DNA from 3 places in the Flavobacterium procerum genome. Region 2 is predicted to be linked to each of the others. Evidence: riboswitches for the same ligand, from Rfam matches in the RefSeq annotation. Region 2 holds a riboswitch; each other region holds the start of a gene.
The links. A riboswitch is a leader RNA that binds a small molecule or an ion and turns the genes downstream of it on or off. The one in region 2 is predicted to bind cobalamin.
Positions count from the first base shown of each region.

Region 1: linked by a shared signal. The riboswitch ahead of ACFFLS_RS11670 (NAD-dependent epimerase/dehydratase family protein) and the one ahead of ACFFLS_RS24010 (TonB-dependent receptor) in region 2 are both predicted to bind cobalamin.
Region 3: linked by a shared signal. The riboswitch ahead of ACFFLS_RS03340 (TonB-dependent receptor plug domain-containing protein) and the one ahead of ACFFLS_RS24010 (TonB-dependent receptor) in region 2 are both predicted to bind cobalamin.

Region 1 covers NZ_JBHLYW010000009.1:52,667-57,701, forward strand. Annotated here, with positions in the region: gene ACFFLS_RS11660 (TonB-dependent siderophore receptor) at 1-1,237, opposite strand, end outside; gene ACFFLS_RS11665 (hypothetical protein) at 1,371-2,360, opposite strand; gene ACFFLS_RS11670 (NAD-dependent epimerase/dehydratase family protein) at 2,387-3,400, opposite strand; cobalamin riboswitch at 3,550-3,734, opposite strand; gene ACFFLS_RS11675 (Lrp/AsnC family transcriptional regulator) at 3,908-4,369, shown strand; gene dcm (DNA (cytosine-5-)-methyltransferase) at 4,604-5,035, shown strand, end outside.
Region 2 covers NZ_JBHLYW010000029.1:288,142-293,176, reverse strand. Annotated here, with positions in the region: gene ACFFLS_RS24010 (TonB-dependent receptor) at 1-1,962, opposite strand, end outside; cobalamin riboswitch at 2,073-2,281, opposite strand; gene ACFFLS_RS24005 (TonB-dependent receptor plug domain-containing protein) at 2,414-4,276, opposite strand; gene ACFFLS_RS24000 (response regulator) at 4,672-5,035, shown strand, end outside.
Region 3 covers NZ_JBHLYW010000003.1:250,488-255,522, forward strand. Annotated here, with positions in the region: gene ACFFLS_RS03335 (YncE family protein) at 1-494, opposite strand, end outside; gene ACFFLS_RS03340 (TonB-dependent receptor plug domain-containing protein) at 500-2,362, opposite strand; cobalamin riboswitch at 2,392-2,593, opposite strand; gene cobC (alpha-ribazole phosphatase) at 2,663-3,196, opposite strand; gene ACFFLS_RS03350 (adenosylcobinamide-GDP ribazoletransferase) at 3,181-3,969, opposite strand; gene tnpA (IS200/IS605 family transposase) at 4,408-4,839, opposite strand; gene cobT (nicotinate-nucleotide--dimethylbenzimidazole phosphoribosyltransferase) at 4,896-5,035, opposite strand, start outside.

The DNA of each region.
Region 1 (5,035 bases), on a different contig from region 2:
GAATTGTTTTACGGTCATTAAAGTACATCGCAATTAGTGTTGGACTAAGGTATCCATTAAAACCATGCTCATTCAATTCTTCATCATATCTTACTTTTAAATAAGACGCATTAAACGTTAAATATTGATTGATTACTTGACTAAACGATAAAGTCAATGCCAATGTTTTGCTTTTTAAATAATCATTTGGTTGTGCAATATTAAAACCAATTGGAGTCGCAAAAAGATCTGTCGTTCCTTGTACAATAGTTCTTCCTCTGTCTAATTTCGTATCCAAATTAGTATATACCAAATCGGCATTAAAACGAGTTCCTTCTTTTGGAATAAAGGATACAGAAGGTGCAATTACAATCGATTTATTACTAATTTGATCTCTATAAGTATCTGCATTTTCATATCCTAAATTTAATCTGTAAAGCAATGTTTTATCTTCATTTACAGCTCCTGTGAAATCTGCTGCAGTTCTAAAAGTGTTAAAACTTCCTGTCGTAAACTGAATTGCCTGTCTGGTTTCATCCAGCGGTTTTTTGGTAATCATGTTGATGGTTCCACCTGGACTAGAATTTCCGAAAACTGCTGATGCCGGACCTTTGATATATTCTACCCTCTCAATGTTAACAAGAAGTGGACTCGTCCAAAAGGTATTAACACCACGAAGTCCGTTTATAAGCCTTCCATTGCTGTCATTATTTCTAAATCCTCTAATAGTTATATCATCATAAGTACTGAATTCGTTTACACCCGCCACATTTTTCCCTACATCTTTCAATCGAAGCGCCTGCTGGTCCTGAATTAATTCTTTTGTGACAAACGAAATACTCTGCGGTACGTCAATAACCTTCATTTCAAGTTTTGTCGCAGAAAAAGTATTGTCATTTTTGTATGAAGATTTTTTTCTTCCAGTAACTTCGACAGATTGAAGCTGATTAACAGATTCTATCATAAAAACTTCTGGCACCAGCGTTGTTTCATTATCTTTTAATTCGGCTGTTATTTCTTGTTTTTCAAAACCTGATCCCGAAAATATAAGTACAACTGATCCGGAATTTAAATTTTTTATTCGGTATTCTCCTTGAGAATCTGTCGTTGTAGAAATTGAACTTCCTTTAACTTTTATAGTGATTTGATCAAGGGAATTCATATTTGATGTTTTCACAGAACCTGAAATGCCAGAATTTTGCGAAAACATATAACTGCACATTAATGTGCATAATAGCATAAAAATCTTTGTGTTCATTATTTGGCTTGGTTAAAATTTGGCGCAAATATAAAACTGTTATTTTTATTTATTCTAAATAACTTAAATATTTTTTTATAATAAAAAAAGGTTCGGAAAATTTCCGAACCTACAATTTCTTTAACGTCTAAATTTACAGCATCTTAGAAGCCTCAACCAAACGTTTCAATTTTGCATGAGTAATTTCTATTGGCACGTGTCCGAAACCGCATTCGCTGGTCAATATTAAACGCTCAGCAGGAAAATAATCTAATGCCGGTTTTATGCGTTCACGAATCTCTTCAACAGATTCTAATTCATCACTACGCTGATCTATGACTCCTAATGCTAAATCACCTTTAAAATCCCATAAATCAAACAATTCCAACATATTGTAACTCAATGTGCAATGTTCCAGCATCAGTTCATCAACAGGAACCGCTTTAAAAGCTTCAACAAGATCCGTATATTTGGTAAAATAAACGCGTTTTCTTCTCGGATTACCTCCACAGACATGAAGTCCGATACGAACTTTTTTAGGAAGCGATTCAATCAATTCTGCTAAGATTTCGGCCGCCCAAAGACTTTCTTCCGGAGATTCTGTCCACATAGGCTCATCAAACTGCACGTGTTCACATCCAAGCGCTATGGCTTCAGCTATTTCATCTCTCAAAACATTTGCCCAAGCTCTGCATAAAGCCTGTCCGTCTGGATAAAGATCCTTGCGTTCGTTTACACTGAAACGATACAAAACATGAGGCCCAGTTACAGTAAGCTTTACATCAACACCAGCCGGAGCGGCATCGCGAGCAATTTTCCAATTTCGTGCCGTATCAAAACGCGGATTTTTAAGTTCTCCGATTATTCTCGGACATTCAATTCCGAAACCCGCAGTACCGAAAGTAACTTTTGGCATATCCTCAAAAGAAACTCCATCGATACGCTTCTGATAAAAATAATACATATTTTCCCTGTATCCTTCGCCATCTGTAATTGTATCAAGTCCTAAATCAGCCTGATCTTTTGCGGCCCATTTAATGTAATCATCAACTTCATTCTGATTCATAACGGGACGTTTCATGGTATCTTCCAGTTTTTCTGGACGCGGATAACTTCCGACTACTGTATTACGAAATCCTGACATCTTTATAATATTTTAATATAATTTGATTAATAATTGATTTGTTTTTGTCTGCTTCGGGCTTCCTCAATTTGAGCTCTTATCCCCTCTTCAAGTGAACGAGGCACAAAATCTATTTCTTCTTCCAATCGGCTACTGTCGCAACGGTCGACTAAGGATGTTCTAGGGACGCTTTCGTCAAATTCAAACTGTGCATCAGGAACAATATTTTGCACCGTCTGCATCAGCTCTTCAGCCGTAACAGAATGTCCTCCATTATTATAGGCAAAATGATTCAGTTTTGGTTTTAAAGAAAGCCTCACAAACTGTTCGGCAGCATCGTCGACATAAATCCAGCAGTCTCGTGCCTCTTTTGAAAAAGGAAGATTAACTTTTTTGCCAAGTGCAGGATTTGTTGCAAACTCGCAGGCCCAAAGAACAGATCCTCTCATTCTGCCGTCTCCGTAAACAATCGGCGGACGCATAGCCGCAATACTCACTCCTTTGTTTTTTACGTATTTTTGAGCTGTAAATTCGTTAAGCATTTTCATTACGCCATAGGTATAGAAATGATCATCAAGAGAACAATAATCTTGTTCTTTTACTGCATAATTTTCATCTCCGTAAGCACTATGATTTGCTCCATAAATCGTTTCGCTGCTTGCAAAAACAACACGAGACAAATTGTGTTGTACGCTCATATCAAATATGTTGATCATTCCCAGCATATTGACTGAAACGCCACGATGCTGGTCTGCCTCTACCTCAGCACTCATTAAATAAGCTAGATGAATGACATGTGTAATATCTGGAAACTGGTCAAAAACTTCTTTTACTTGTAGCTTGTCCGATACATCAAGATTGATAAATAATGTCTTATCAATCTGCTGCTGTATCTCAGCAATCTTAGAAGGGTCATTCTGATGTTTTAAGATTGCAATATCCTTTGTCCATTCAATATTCAAATTCAAGTCGGCTGCAATGACAGGAATTTTGCGTTCCCACAAATTGGCCACTACACGCGCACCAATAAACCCAGTGCCTCCAGTAACTAAAAATTTCATAAATTTATTTTGGTTTATGTTTAACTGTCCTGTAAATAATCTTAAGCAGAAAAGGCAAAGGCTAAACATACAGTAGAGAGTTCCAAGAACCAGATTGGTTTTGGTACAACTTTATATACTGATTTGACCTAAGCTCCTTATCGCGAAAGCATCGTCATTCAGATTAGGCAGGTATCCTGACTTGTAACAATTTTTATCGTCCTTCCCGCTTTTGGCAGTGGAGCTCGTGGATAAAAATCTTGATGTGTTACTTACAGTTGCGCGACAGTTCGTGATTTTCACACGATTCCCTTTTGATTCACAGCTAAGTAAAACCTAATCCGATCGATAAATTAGAGTAAAAACTAAAACAAAATATACAGCTTAACTCTCATGCAAAGTTATTCTTTAGAACAAAAAAATCTATTAAAAGCAATCAGATAAGACAATTCAGCTATTTTCTGCTCAAAAACAAGCATTATTTACTTTTTTAAATGTATTTTTGACACTTAAAAAGATTTTTACACTATGGAAGAACTGGATACTATCGATTTGCTTTTGTTAAAAATACTTGGAAACAATTCGAGCTACACTATAAAAGAACTGGCTTCTCAAGTTAATCTATCTCCTACTCCAGTATTGCAGCGTGTCAAAAGATTAGAAAACAACGGATACATAAAAAAATATATTGCTCTCATCGACCACGAAAAATTCAGTCATGGTTTTATTGTTTTCTGCAACATCAAACTCAAACAACATGATCGTAATATCGGCAACAGTTTTGTTGAAGATATTATGAAAATCGACGAAGTAGTTGAATGTTACAATATATCTGGAGATTATGATTTTATACTTAAAGTATTCGCTAAGGATATGAAGCATTATCAGAATTTCGTCTTTAACAAATTAGGCTCTGTAGAAAGTATTGGCAGCACACAGAGTACTTTTGTAATGTCAGAAATCAAAAACCTGCATAATATTACGATTTAAAACTCTATCTCTTAAAGTAGATTCAAAAATCAAGACTTACTAAAATTAGTTCTTTTTTCGAAAAACTATCAATACAGCACATCCATTTATCATTCTATCATTTGAAAAATTAATCAATTGATTTGAAAACAGCTGTAGACATTAACATTTTCAAGTTATATTTTACTTATTCGGGCTATGGCATAATACTTTCTTATTTTTTATATTTGCGCAAAAGGACTACCAAATATAAATATGATAAAGACAATAGAATTATTCGCGGGAGTAGGTGGTTTTCGAGTGGGCCTAGAAAGGGCAAACAAAATTATAAATAAGGATTTATATGATGTAATATGGAGCAATCAATGGGAACCTTCTACAAAAACCCAACACGCTTCACTTATTTACGAGCAAATATGGGGAAAAGAAGGCCATAGCAATATAAGCATCGAAGATGTCGAAATAAAAGACATACCCGACCACGATATGCTTGTTGGAGGATTTCCTTGCCAAGATTATTCTGTTGCAACCACATTAAAAAACTCAAAAGGCCTGCTTGGCAAAAAAGGAGTTTTGTGGTGGTCTATCCATAAAATACTAAGTGAAAAGAAAAACAAACCGAAATATCTTATTTTAGAAAATGTAGACAGGCTCCTTAAATCTCCGAGCTCTCAAAGAGGGAGAGAT
Region 2 (5,035 bases):
ATTGTTTACCTCAATAGCCGTATTCAATTTATAACCGTTGAAGGCAAATGATTTCTGTACCGCTAAATCGTGTGTATACCAAGGCTGAACTTCGTTTACTTTTATATTGTTGACATTTCCGTTGTAGCGTTTTCCGACATAAATAAAACTATAGTTAAAATTCCACGATTTATAGCCAGCATTAAAAATCCCCGAACCGCTGTGCCACGGCGTGTACGGAATCTGGTCTCCATAAGAAGACATTTCTAATCCGCGGAATTTAGTAAAGTCACGGCTTTCTGAGTAAGTATAAGTCAGATTTGCTGTTAAGCTTAGTGTATTGATGTTCTTGCCGATATTCAAAACCGTTTCGATTCCTTTACCTCGAACTTGTCCCATATTGGTCATCATCCAACGGAATAAATTTCCGGTTGGCGCCGCTACGATTTTGTCTTTTGTATCGGTATAATAAGCATCTGCCTGAAACGAAAGTTTATCAAAAAAGTAATGATTCTGAGGTAAATTATAGGTAAAACCGATATCGTATTGGTTCATATACTCAGGTCTGAGTGTGCTGGAACCTACCATTGTGTAGTACAAATCATTGAAAGTCGGCATCCTGAAAATGCGTTTCGCAAAAGCTCTTAAATTGAAATCGTGTTTTTTAAAGGGCGTATACCCTAAAAACAAGGCAGGCGTATATTCGGTTTTATCGGGAGCTTTGGCATTGTAACGAACTTCTTCCTGAACAAAAGTTCCGAGTACATTTCCTAAAACCTTAAAACCTCCAATTCTATAAGAGCTTGCCAAAGAAAACAAGGCCGTATAACGCTGCGGAAAAGAAAATTGTGTCTGAATACCACGTCTTGTGGCATTTAATTTATTGTATTGAAAATCTGTTGAAAGCGAAACATCCCAAGTAGGAAGAATGCTGTACATATTGACAGCCGAAAAATAAACTTCTTGCTGGTAGTAACTGTCATCAGACTGTGCACCTTCGGTTACGATTTCGCCTAATACATTTGTCGTATCTCTTGCAATGTAATGTGTATAATCATACGCATATTTTGCACGGGCCTGAAACTTATATTTTTCCGAAAAATCTTTGACTAAAAAAGATTGCGCAAAAAAGTTTTTGTCGAATTGTCTGAATCCATCCGAAAACTTATTTTCTACAATTGCACCAGGCGCTCCTCTTTCTGAATCGTAATAATAGACTTTGGCATCCCAAGAACCGTTTTTTATTTTTCCGTAAAGGCCAGATTCAATTCGAAGCGCTTCTATATCGCTGTTATGTCTTATCGCAGTAGTATCATAAGCGGTAGAACCATCCTGATTTTTTCGGGTATATCTAAACTTGAATTCTCCGTTTGATTTTATGTATTCTGAGCTGAGGCTGAAACTTACTTTATCGCTTATTTTTTGTTCCCATCTAAAAGAAGGATCGTAATAATTGATAGACATTGTCTTGAAACGAAAAAGCAGATTGCTCTTTTTGCTTCCTTCAAAAACAGGCCTTTTGGTTCTCAAATAAATAGTAGATGCTGCCGAAAAATCTTTGGCAGATTGGAATATTTCGCTTTTCTGTCCGTTATACAACGTCAGCGATTCCATATCATCCAGAGAATATTTACCTAAATCGGTTACGCCGTTTTGCGCATTTCCAAGCTGGATTCCATCATAAAAAACGCCGACATGGTGCGTACCCATATTACGGACATCAACCGTTTTTAGTCCGCCCAAACCACCATAATCTTTTATTTGTGTTCCCGCAAAATAGCGAAGCGCATCGGCAACATTATGACTGGCCAGATTTTCGAGCATTTTACCCGAAAGCGTCTGAACCGGAATAACTTCCTGATAAGGTTTGGCTTTTAAAATTACTTCTTTTAAAACACGAAGACTATCTGCCGTTTCCTGCGAATACAGTAAAAACGGAAAAAATAAAACAAAAAAAAGTAAAAAGTCTTTGGTTTTAAACATCACTAATTTAATTAAATAAACTTTCTGTGATATATAGAACCATGTGAAAAGAATCCCGTTATCCTAATAACAGGTCGTTTCTTGTTGCTCAACTTCTTACCACGAAAGTCTCAAACTATGTGATCTTGGCAGGTCTCCTGACTTGTTCCATCTTTAAACGGCCTTCTCATCCCGCAAAGCGGAACAATGGCATTAGTAATTGTTTAAAGACTTGTATAGAACTTACAGTAGCGGGCCTGTTCAGGATTTACACCTGATTCCCTTTTAACTGTTTTTAATAAAAATTTTATAAAAACAGACCAAAATCTGGCGCAAATATAGTATTATCTTTATAAAAAACAGGTTTTCAAAAATCAAACTCTTAAAAAAAGGCTTGTACAAAATTTTGAAAACAAAAAAAAGGTGTTCAAAAACTGAACACCTAAAGTAGATTTCTATATTTTATTTTTCGTTAGAAAGTCACAAATTTCACACCCAAACTAAACCATCTTGAAGGCAACGGAACTGCTCCAACTTCATAATAAGTAGTGTTGAATATATTTTGAGCATCTGCAAAAACAGTAAACTTTTCTATAGACTGACTTATTCTGAAATCATTTATCCAATAAGAAGGTCCAGTGACTCTTTCGTTAAAACGAGTTGCAAACAATACCGACAATTTTTTGTATTGAAAGTCGATCGTATTGGTCAGTTGATGCTTTAATGAAGAAATCAGGTATTTTGAATAAATTTCGGTTCTAGAATTTTTGAACTCGGCATCTAGATACGAATAACCTAAAACAAAATTCAGTCTCGAATCTTTAGAGAAATCAATTCTGTACGTACTGCGAAGATTTACGCCATTTGTGCTTAAGTCGCCTGTGTTCTGACTCTGCCAAGCTACTGTCGTAACCATTCGAGTCCAATCGATGTAATTGGTTATTTTTCTGTAGAAGTAATTTGCATTGAAAGTAAATTTTCTTCTGTTGAATTTAAAACCAATTTCACTCTGAAAAGCATTTTCAGAATCTAAATCAGGATTTCCGACATTTCCGGTCTGTTTTAAATACAAATCTGTAAACGACGGAATTCGCTGGCTTGTACCCACATTACCAATGATTTTGAATTCATCTGTAATTTCATAACTCGCATCAACTCCAGGATAAACCTGCCATTTATAATCTGAATTGTAATTAAGATAAGTCCCTAAATTTACACTTAGTTTTTCGAAAAAATTTGTTCTGTATTCGGCATAAATCCCGACATTATCACGATCATGATCCCCAATGTTTGAAGAATGAATATCCTCATTTCTAAATTCGGCACCAAAACCAATTTCGCCTTTAGAAAGTTTTACTGTAGAATTCAATTCTGCCGCAATAGAATTGGTATAGTGTTGGCTTCTGCCGGCATTCAGATTTGCAATACCGTAATAACGATAATCGTCATAATTGTATCGGTAACTTACTCTCGGCATGATTTTCCAGTTTTCAGTAATTGCATGTTTCGACTGGAGATTGGCAAAAGTAGTCTGTACTACTTCACTTGAATTTATGTCACCCGGTGCAGCATAAAATCCGTTTGCTCCAAAACCATTGTTGATATAACCGAATGAACTTAAAATTTCATTAGAATCATTCAACTGTACATTTCCCTGATAAAAAATCTTATTATTCTCAAATGCGGTATTGTAGCGGTATCCGTTGCTTTTATCATGAGAAGCAAAAATCGAATGCTGGTGTTTTTCTTTACTTAAAACTGCTCCAAGCTGAATTCCGGTTCCAAAAAAAGTGTCTCCCGTATCTTGCGAATCTTTTTCAAAATTCGAACCAGCATAGGAACTTACCAAAACACCAGATTCTGTAGGCTTTTTGGTTATAATATTAATAGCTCCTGTAAGACTGTTTACGCCATAAATAAAGGCTGCGGGACCTCGAATAATTTCGATTCGCTCAATTACCTCAACCGGAATCGGGATATTAAGCATATTGTGTGCCGTCTGTGGATCAATGATTTTGGTTCCGTTTAAAAGAACAACTGTTTGCTCGAAACTTCCTCCGTCTATGCTGACATCTGCCTGAGTTCCGAAAGGACCTCTTTGACGAATGTCTACACCATTGGCATATTGAAGCACTTCCTGAATGGATCGTCCTGGAAGTTTTTCGATTACGGTTTTATCAATAACGTATATATTTCGGTTTTTCTTTGAAATCGGAGTGCTGAAACGGTTATCCTGAATAATCACTTCATCAATATTAATGATCGAATCGTTTTGTGCCTGAGCGTTTAAAGCCGCACTGATTAAGCCCAGTACTGCCAGATAAACTTTTGTCATTTTTTTAATTTTTGCCAAAAGTAGTATAGATATTCTATAAATCAGCAAATTCGGTTGGAGTAAGTAAAATAAAATTCATTGTAAAAGCAATAAACAACTCACAATTAATCGGTTAGTTTGATCTATATAAAATCGTTATTATTCAATATTTTAACGATTACTCCGACATTTGACAATTGTTTACAATCGTAAAATGCTACTTTACTCTTACTGTAATAATGTTTTGCATTCATTAATTCTAAAACCTTTCTGAAGGGCTTTAAATGCCAAACCTTAAAATAATATAAGAATTAACCCAAATCCTATAACCGAATACATTTTTAAAAACGCAATTTTTGTAAGCTAAATTCCATTACCGACCAATTAAACTTGTTTAATCAAAATTTTAATAAAAAATGGCTGATAATATTATACAAATTCTCTTAGCTGATGATGATCCAGATGACCGTTTGTTTTTTTCTGAAGCATTTGAAAGCACTTCACTGCGGTATAAATTAAAAATGCTTAACGATGGCCAGGAATTAATGGACTATCTTCTACACCCTGAGACGACACTTCCCTCGATTGTATTTTTAGATTTGAATATGCCTAGAAAAAACGGGATTGATTGTTTGAAAGAAATTAGAGCAGACGAAAAACTTAAAAACTTATCTGTCGCCATCTATTCGACTTCATCGAGCACAGAAGATATTGATAACGCATTTATTCTTGGTGCCAACATTTACATCAAGAAGCCTAACAATTTTAATGAATTAAAAA
Region 3 (5,035 bases), on a different contig from region 2:
ACAACAGGAATTGTAGAAGTTATAGTATTTGAAGAAAGATCAAGTACGGCCACATAATCATCAGTTGAGCTACCAGGATCTCCCCAGTTGGTAACATATCCTTTTCCGTTAGCAAAGGCAATAAATCTCGGGTTTTTTAAACCTGTAGTAATTGTTGCAATACTTTTAAAAGTGTAACGGTTAACAAGTTCAATTTTATTAGAACCATTTGTAACGATATAAGCTAAATCTCCATTAAAGCCAATACTTTGTGGCGTATCTCCAGTTGCTTTTTCAGTATTAACCAATTTAAAAACATCATTTTCAACTTTAAGATCGTCTGAGATGTAAGCAATAGTTCCGTTTGGAGTACCATTGTTTCCTTCATTTACAACAAATATTCCTCCATCATAACTGCCACGTGGCTCTGGAGTATTGTCGTCATCACTGCTACAAGACGCAAAAAAAGCCGAAGCAAAAATGACAGTTAAAAAAAGCTTATTAAATCTTTTCATGGTATTTAAAAATTTAGATTAATGTATATAGTATAATTTCTTCCGGGCATTTGTCGACTGATAACCGGCTGATAATCTTTGTTGAATAAATTAGAAACTTGAGCACCAAGCTTAAAACTGTTTTTTCTTCCAAAGTCATAATCAGCGCCGATATTGGCAACACTGTAGGCTTTTACAATTCCAGCTTTGCTATTAAACGGCGTGCTGTAAACTTCACCATTGTATAGGTATTGAAAGTAAGAGGAAAGTTTTGTCCAATTGTACGATGCCGATCCTGTCAGTTTGTGATACGGCACATAGATAAGCTGTTTGTAAACCGATTCACCGCCAATTAATTGTTTGCTTTTTGAGACCGTATAAGCATAAGTTCCGTTTACGGTAAAATTGTGATTGCTTATTTTTGTTTTCCATTCTAAAAGAACTTCAGCACCATACGTTTTTACATGGTCGGTATTTTCTGGTCTCCATATATTGCTGTTGCTTTCTGAAGGAACCCAGCGCAATAAGTCCTGAATGTCGTTGTAATAGCCGGTTAATGATACAGAAAAATTTTTGAGGAAAAACTCATTTCCAATTTCACCCTGATAAGAAGTTTCAGGCTTCAAATTTGGATTACCGCTTCCTTCCCAAAACAAGTCGTTATAAGTCGGCATTCGGTAATTTTTAGAAGCATTTAGTTTTATTCGATAAAAATCAGTCAACAAGTATCGTGTTCCAAAAGAAAAGAGAAACGGATTTCCGTAATTGTCTGTTATTTCCTGACGAATACTCACAGAGTAATCCCATTTTTCACTTACCAAATGGCTTAATAACAAACTTCCCGAACCAATTTCTCTTCTAACATCATTGATGCTCGAACCGTGACCTTTGTTGCTGCTGTAATCTACAATAGAATTAAGTTTGATTTTGTCATTTACATCAAAAGCCAAATCATATTTGACGATAGCGGTTTCTACTTTTCCGAATGTGAAAAAATCGGAAGTAATGCTTGGATAATATTTGTAAGATTCGCCAATATGCGCCACTCTTAATTTTGAAGTAAATCGCCCCAGTCTGCTTTCCCATTCTAAAAGGTTTCGCGTATTAAAATCGTCGTATTTTGTTTTGGAAGCAGTAGGAGTCGTCAATGAAAAATGACGCTCAGAATCATAAAATTGGCTGTAAAGTTTTAAAGTATTTTTAGAATTAATTTTATAACCAAAAGCGGTATTCATACTTGTGTTATAGTATTCACCATTAATGTTTCTTAGATTCGAATTTCCAGGATATTTAAAATCATTGTCAGAACTGTTTCTAGAAATGCTGATTTGAAGACTCAATTTATCTGAAGAAATCGATGCACGATAATTGGTGCTGTAAGTATTGAAACTGCCCGCGCTTAAAAACAAATGATTAGAAAAACCTTTCTTAAAGTTCAAGTCATTATTAAGGTGAATGCTACCACCTATTGCGCCACTTCCGTACAAAATACTGCCTCCTCCAGCTTTTACCGTAATCGAATTAAAATCTCTTGTACCGATTGTATTAAAATCGGACTGACCTAAAAATTGTGAATTGATATTGATTCCGTTCCAAATAACAGCGGTCTGAGCGCTTGTTGTTCCTCTAAAAGAAGGACCAGAAGTCATTCCGAGACCATTTTCTTTAAAATAAATTACAGTATTATAATTTAAAAGAGAAGTCAGCGACGGCTGATTGGTATTGATAATAGAATCGCTTATGGTTTGAATTGACTGGGAAGAAGAAAACTTTTTAAGATTACTGTCTGAAATTATGACTTCTTTCAATTTGGTAATAGAATCGCTTTGCGCCGATATAAATTGGCACAGCAATAAAAGAAAAAAAGTAAAACGTATTTTAAAAATCATAATTTCTAAACTCTTTTTCCCGAGAGCTCGATATTTTTGTTACAAAGGCAGGTCTCCTGGCTTGCGTCTTGTTGTTTACCTTCCCATTCACTTGGAGCGAGCAGTGGTTTTGCAGTTACAACAAGCATTCTTTTTCAGAATTAAGCTTACAGTTGCGGGTACAGCTCAAGTTTTTACTTGATTCCCTTTTAATGTGTTTACTAAAACACAACCTTAATTTGCTGCAAAGATAAAGTTAAAAATATTGATTATTCAAATTTAGGCTTCAAATGCAATTAAATATTGATTCTAAACGAGAATTTATAATTTTATTCTGATAACTTCCCCAAAATCTACCTTGCTATTAAAAGCGTCTTTTAAGGCAGTCGATGTATGATGACACAAAATACTTCTAATCACTCCAGCATGAGCGACTATTATAACGGGTATTTCGGATTCTGAGAGTTTATCGGATAAAAAATGAATCACTCTTTGATGTAAAACAGTAAAAGATTCTCCATTAGAAACGGGTATTGTCACAAAATCTTCCATCCAGGGATTGAGTTGTTCGGGCGGAATATCGTCCCATTTTCTCATTTCCCAATCACCAAAATTCATTTCCTTTAATCTTTCGTCTTCTTCGTAGGAGACGATTTTTATGTTTTTCTGAATGTGCTTTGCTAAAATTACACAACGTTTTAACGGACTTGAAAACAATATCGCTTCTGAAGGCAGTTTCGAAAGAATTTTTTCAAAAACAGCATCAAAAGGCTCGGCCAGATTAACATCGGTTTGTCCGTAGCAAATTCCTTTTTCACACACAGTTTCGGTATGACGAACTAGATAAATTTCCATAAAACTAAAAAGGATAAATAAAAAACCGCTTCACATACTTGCTGTGTTGCGCCCAGGCAGTCACCAGTGTAACCGTCAATCCATTTTTGGAAATAACGAGCCAGAAAATATCGGGTGATAAAAATCGGAACGATTAGCCAAAGCAGTAAAATGTTGAAATAACCAAAAAACAATAATGGGAGCAAGCCAAAGAAAAAAGCTCCAAAAACTTCTTTCCAAGTAAATTGTTTAGCAATAGGTTTGCTTTTGCTCGATGCATCTTGTCTAGAATATTCATGTGTGAAAATAATACTGATTGCCGCCAAACGACTTAAAGAATGCGCTGTGACAAACAATAGAAATAACTGAAGCAAATCATTTCTTTCGAAAACTAAAACCGATTCGCCAAGTAGTTTGAATTTCAATAAAAAAAGAAGCACAAGACCAATAGCTCCATAGGCTCCAATTGCACTGTCTTTCATAATCATAAGGATTTTTTCCTTTGTCCAGCCACCGCCAAAGCCGTCACAGACATCGGCAAAACCGTCTTCGTGAAAAGCACCTGTAGTTAGAACAGATGCAATAATTGCCAGAATTACAGCTGTTTCGGTTGAAAGAAATAATGATGAAATATAAAATGCGAAAAAAGAAATACTGCCAACAATCCAACCGATAAAGGGGAAATAGCGTGTGGCTTTGTTCAAATAATCGGGATTATGTGTGATGTTTTTCAGGCACGGAATCCGAGTATAAAACATTAAACAAGTAAAGAAAATATGGAGTTCTTTTTTCATTTAGTTTATGGTTGTTTGGCTAAAGCCTTTTCATGCAAACAAATTTATATCCTCCAGATGAATCTGGAGGCAATTCAAAGAAGAAAAATTGTAAAAAATAGACAACTTTATAATTTGAGTTGCCAACATCTTTAGATGTTGGTTTATTTTATAGAGAAAGATGAAGGCTTCAGCCTAACTTCTTAAGTTGTTTCACTAGAACCTCTTTACAAGGTTGATGTTTTAATATTTTAAAGATGTCGGTAATTGATGTGTTGTTTGAAATTTAATGATTGGACTACAACTATTTTTAGATTTCAAATTTACATCCTCAAGATAAATCTGGATGCATTCAAAGATTTTTTTTAAAACAAATAGATAATTATATAATTTGAGTTGCCAACATCTTTAGATGTTGGTTTGTTTAAAGATAAAGATGAAGGCTTTAGCCAAACTTTTTTAAGTATGTCTAAAGCCAAACTTGATCATAAATTCATCATATTCTTCTTGAAATGTTTTCTTTTTATGATGTTCTTCCTGATTTTTGATATAATCTCGAACTTTATCTACAATTGATTGTGAAACAGAAACTGCAAAATATTCGTCTTGCCATTCAAATTTATTATCTGTTAACCGGTTTTTATTAATCCAATACGAGGATTCTCCTTTTAATAATTGTATTGTTTTTTGAATGGTCTGATTGTTTCCTAGAGAAATTAGGCAATGACAATGGTCTGAGTATCCACTAATAAAATCTAGATAAATATCCTTTTTTAAGGCATTTTCTTTTATATGATTCCAAACTTCTTCACGTAAACCAACTGAATTTAAAAATGGAAATCTGTTTTTGGTACTCCAAACGCAATGAACATAAATCTTAGTAAATGGCATATTATGAATAGTTTTAAAAGAATTCAAATTTAAAACTATTAACGACTAAAAGAAAGTTATTTCCTACTTATTCCTACGCTCTCAAAACTTGCCATTTCATTCAAAAATGCTTCAGCCGATTTTAGAATTGGGAAAGCAATAGCACATCCTGTTCCTTCACCCAAGCGCAAATCTAAATTCAAAATTGGTTTGGCAT